Regions from separate parts of the Klebsiella ornithinolytica genome, predicted to be linked through region 2. Evidence: riboswitches for the same ligand, from Rfam matches in the RefSeq annotation. Region 2 holds a riboswitch; the other holds the start of a gene.
What was found. Region 2 has a riboswitch for cobalamin ahead of cbiB (adenosylcobinamide-phosphate synthase CbiB). Riboswitches for the same ligand answer to the same signal wherever they lie in the genome.
Positions count from the first base shown of each region.

Region 1: another riboswitch for cobalamin. It lies ahead of btuB (TonB-dependent vitamin B12 receptor BtuB); the one in region 2 lies ahead of cbiB (adenosylcobinamide-phosphate synthase CbiB).

Region 1 covers NZ_CP130153.1:5,393,426-5,395,881, reverse strand. Annotated here, with positions in the region: gene Q1L34_RS25515 (YijD family membrane protein) at 1-71, shown strand, start outside; gene trmA (tRNA (uridine(54)-C5)-methyltransferase TrmA) at 127-1,227, opposite strand; cobalamin riboswitch at 1,343-1,522, shown strand; gene btuB (TonB-dependent vitamin B12 receptor BtuB) at 1,590-2,456, shown strand, end outside.
Region 2 covers NZ_CP130153.1:983,513-985,968, forward strand. Annotated here, with positions in the region: gene cobD (threonine-phosphate decarboxylase CobD) at 1-731, shown strand, start outside; cobalamin riboswitch at 810-971, shown strand; gene cbiB (adenosylcobinamide-phosphate synthase CbiB) at 1,129-2,088, shown strand; gene Q1L34_RS04735 (cobyric acid synthase) at 2,186-2,456, shown strand, end outside.

The DNA.
Region 1 (2,456 bases), 1.1 Mb from region 2:
TGCTGTCGGTGATTACCGTGTTCTGGATCGGCTACCGGATTCGTAACCGGAAGGATGCGGCGGCAGAGTAACCGCTTAACGCCAGAACCCGGCAAGTATCGTGGTGCCGGGTTCTGTAAAAATCGCCTACTTGCGGGTTAATAAGACGCCGCACTCCATATGATGGGTGTACGGGAACTGATCGAACAGCGCCAGACGCGTGACGTCATGGGTCTGGCTTAAGGTTTCCAGATTCTGGCACAGGGTCTCCGGATTACAGGAGATGTACAGAATACGCGGGTACGCCTGCACCATCTTCTCGGTTTCACTATCCAGCCCGCTGCGCGGCGGATCGACAAAAATCGTCTCACACTGATAGCTTTTCAGGTCAATACCCTGCAGACGATTAAACTCCCGGACACCGTTCATGGCCTGCGTAAACTCTTCCGCCGACATACGGATAATCTGCACGTTATCAATATGGTTAGCCGCAATGTTGTACTGCGCTGCCGCGACCGACGGTTTGGCGATTTCCGTTGCCAGTACGCGATCGAAGTTGCGCGCCAGGGCCAGCGAGAAGTTACCATTGCCGCAGTACAGTTCCAGTAAATCTCCCGTCGCCTCTTTGGTGGCGTCCAGCGCCCACTCCAGCATCTGGATATTCATGGCGGCATTCGGCTGAGTGAAGCTGTTTTCTACCTGGCGGTAGATCATTTCGCGACCGGCAACCGGCAGACGCTCATCGATGTAATCTTGATCGAGCTCGATTTTGGTTTTGGTGGCCCGGCCAATCAGATGCACGTTGAGGTTTTTCGCGCGCAGCGCATCGCGCAGGATCTCGGCCTGCTGGCGCCACTCATCGTCGAGTTTTTTGTGGTACAGCAGCGATACCACGGCCTGGTTGCTCAGGGTCGTCAGATAATCGACCTGGAACAGTTTATGGCGCAGAACCGGGTTATCGCGCACGCCGTCAAGAATCTCGACCATCAGTTGATTGATGAGCTCACTTGCCGCCGGGAAGCTATCGACGCGAATCCGGGATTTCGTCTGCTGATCGAACATGATGTGGTACAGGTCGTCACCGTCATGCCACAGGCGGAATTCAGCACGCATACGATAATGACTTACCGGCGAACGAAACACCTCCGGAACCGGCGCGGCAAAAGGCACCATCATTTTTTGCAGACGGACGACTTTTTCTGCCAGCTGCGCTTCATATTGTTCGGTCGGAAGGTGTTCTGGGGTCATGATGCATCCTGAATAAAATAAGTACGCGGGGATTGTAGGGAAAGCGTAGGGGATGTCCAGCCCGGAGAAGGGATCAAATATAATTATAGAAGTCTGGACATCTATATGTTTCTAATTATAGCATTGTGTAACCGGTCCTGTGAGTTAAAAGGGAACCCAGTGCAAATCTGGGGCTGACGCGCAGCGGTAAGGAAGGTGGGATGAACGCATTATGCAGACACTGCCGATGTCAGGTGGGAAGTCCTCATCCATAACACGCCCCAAGCCCGAAGACCTGCCGGAATACGTCGCATTTGGTTTCTATCATCGCGTGCTACTGATGAAACCAGCGGCATCCTTTATATGTTACGGATGCTTTTACAATGATTAAAAAAGCTTCGCTGATGACGGCTCTCTCCGTCACGGCATTTTCCGGCTGGGCGCAAGACAGCAATTCAGATACGTTAGTGGTGACAGCAAATCGTTTTCAACAGCCGGTCAACACGGTTCTTGCACCGACCGACGTAGTTACCCGGGAAGATATCGATCGCTGGCAGGCGAAGGATTTGAATGACGTTATGCGTCGATTGCCTGGGGTGGATATTGCCCAGAATGGGGGGATGGGACAGAGCTCTTCTTTATTTGTCCGCGGGACCGAGGCCAAACAGGTTCTGGTGCTGATCGATGGCGTTCCCATGCCGCGCCCCGGTATTACAAACAACCCTGACCTCAATCAAATACCGCTTTCTCTGGTACAACGCGTGGAATACATCCGCGGCCCGCGTTCGGCTATTTATGGTTCCGGCGCGATGGGTGGCGTAATTAACGTCATCACCCATTCTGATAAAGAAGAATCTAAGGTCACCGCAGGCGTCGGTTCTGAAGGCTATCAGCAATACGACGGCACGCTTCGCCATCGTTTCGGTGATACGGTGGCGACGGTCGCCGGTTCCTATGAGGGCAACAAGGGCTTTAACGTTCAGCCTGACTCGAGCTGGTCTCACGATCAGGATCGCGATGGTTTCCGCAGCAAAGCGTTCTGGGGCGGTCTTGAACATAAATTTAACGATAATCTGAATGGCTTCTTCCGCGGGCGTAGCTATACCAATAATAGCGATTACGATCTGGGGAGCCCGCCATACAGCCCTGCCTACAGTGCAGATGAAGAGCAGCTCTATAACCAGAGCTGGGACGCGGGCCTGGCATTCAGCTCCGGGATCTACTCTTCACAACTGATTGCCAGCTACCAG
Region 2 (2,456 bases):
ATTGCACTCTCCTCGAGTTCGCGCTGCGTGAAGAGGATGGCTGGCAGTTGACCGACGCGATTCTCGACGTGCTGACGCCAGAGCTGGACTGTTTGTTCCTCTGTACGCCCAATAATCCGACCGGCCTGCTGCCGGCACGCCCGCTGCTTGACGCGATTGCCGCCCGCTGCCGGGACGCCGGCATCGCGCTTATTCTTGATGAAGCGTTTATCGATTTCATTCCTGACCAGCCGGGATTTATCCCCTTTCTACAGCATAATCCGCATATCTGGGTGCTCCGCTCACTCACCAAATTCTACGCCATTCCCGGCCTGCGTCTGGGCTATCTGGTTAACAGCGATGAACGGGCGGTAGCCCGCCTGCGCGAAAAGCAAATGCCGTGGTCGATCAACGCGTTTGCCGCTCTGGCAGGGGAAATAGCGCTCAAGGATAGCGCCTATCAGCAGGCCACCTGGCGATGGCTGGCGCAGGAGGGAAGCCGATTTTATCAGGCTCTCCGTCAGCTTCCTGGCCTGACCGTGTATCCGGGGCGGGCGAACTATCTTTTTTTACGTTGCCATCTCCCGGAGTCCGATCTGCAGCAGGCGTTGCTGCAGCAGCATATCTTGATTCGCAGCTGCGCTAACTATCCGGGACTGGGAAACGGTTATTACCGCGTGGCGATTCGCAGCCCTGAGGAGAATCAACGGCTGCTTACGGCGCTCAGCGCCATCCTTTCCGCCCCCCTCTGACTGCAAGCGACCGGCTCATCCGTATGGCATAATAGCCCGCCTGTTGCTTCAGACACCCGATCTGACGAGAGTCCGGATGCAGCAGGGTAACCAACAGGTGCAAGGGAAGGGGGTGAAACGCCTCCGCAGCCCCCGCTGCTGTGATGCTGACAACCCCGTAAATACCACCGGCCGCGAATCCGGGAAGGGCGGGCGAGGATGACGCTAAGCCAGAAAACCTGCCTGTCGGTCATTACCAACAACTTCGGTGGGAAGTGGGTTGCTCAGATGCGTGCCGTCGCAAGACGGCGTCAGGCGCACCTTTACACCCCGACCACTCTGAACAGGAACAGGGTATGGCGGTACGACTCCATTCATCCATTGCCGCCCGCTGGCGGGCGGCAACGAGGCCCGGGCGATGACGTTACTTGCCTGGTGCGTGGCCTGGATTCTCGATTTTATCATCGGCGACCCGCCGCGCTGGCCGCATCCGGTGCGCTGGATCGGCAATCTCATCACCTTGACTCAACGTATCGTGCGCCGCTATTGCCATCGCGACCGCGCGCTGCGCATCGGCGGCGCGCTGATGTGGCTGACGGTGGTCGGTCTGACCTGGCTCCTCTCCTGGAGCGTACTGAAACTGGCGGCAAGTCTCCATCCCTGGCTAGGCTGGGGCGTTGAAGTGTGGATGATCTTTACGGTCCTGGCCGGCCGCTGCCTTGCGGATTCCGCTCGTGAAGTCGAACGCCCGCTGCGCGCGGGCGATGTGGCGCTAAGCCGGGAAAAGCTCTCATGGATTGTCGGGCGCGAGACCTCACAGCTCCAGCCTGAACAGATAAATCGCGCGGTGGTGGAGACGGTTGCAGAAAACACCGTCGATGGCATTATTGCGCCGCTGTTTTTCCTGCTGCTGGGCGGCGCGCCGCTGGCGATGGCCTATAAAGCGGTCAACACCCTCGACTCCATGGTGGGGTATAAACATGAAAAATATCGCGCTATTGGTATGGTCAGCGCCCGCCTTGACGATGTCGCGAACTGTATTCCCGCGCGTTTGAGCTGGCTGCTGTTCAGCCTCGCGGCGTGGCTATGTCGCTATGATGGCGCGGGCGCCCTGCGTATTGGCTGGCGCGATCGCTATCAACACAGCAGCCCCAACTGCGCGTGGTCGGAAGCCAGCGTCGCCGGCGCGTTAGGCGTCCGACTCGGCGGCCCGAATGACTATTTTGGCCAGCGGGTGGACAAACCCTGGATTGGCGACGCCGTACGCGATATTTCGGTCGAGGATATTCCCCGTGCCCTGCGTCTGATGTGGGTCGCCTCGACGCTGGCGCTGGTGATGTTTATGGCCGCGCGGTATCTATGGACAGGGATGGCCTGAAAAGAGATCCGCATGGCCTTCTGGCAGCGGGGCAGTAGCAGCATAAAACAGAGCAGGATGGGAGAATAATGCGAGAAAACGCGAACGAGGAGGCCTCATGACGCAGGCAATCATGTTGCAGGGAACGGCATCCGATGTAGGTAAAAGCGTGCTGGTGGCCGGTTTATGCCGCATTTTTTATCAGGATGGCCGGCGTACGGCGCCGTTTAAATCGCAGAATATGGCGCTTAATTCGGGGATCACGGCAGACGGTAAAGAGATGGGCCGGGCGCAGATCTTTCAGGCCGAAGCCGCCGGTATCGAACCCGACGTGCGGATGAATCCTGTCTTGCTGAAACCCACCAGCGACCTGAAAGCTCAGGTGGTGC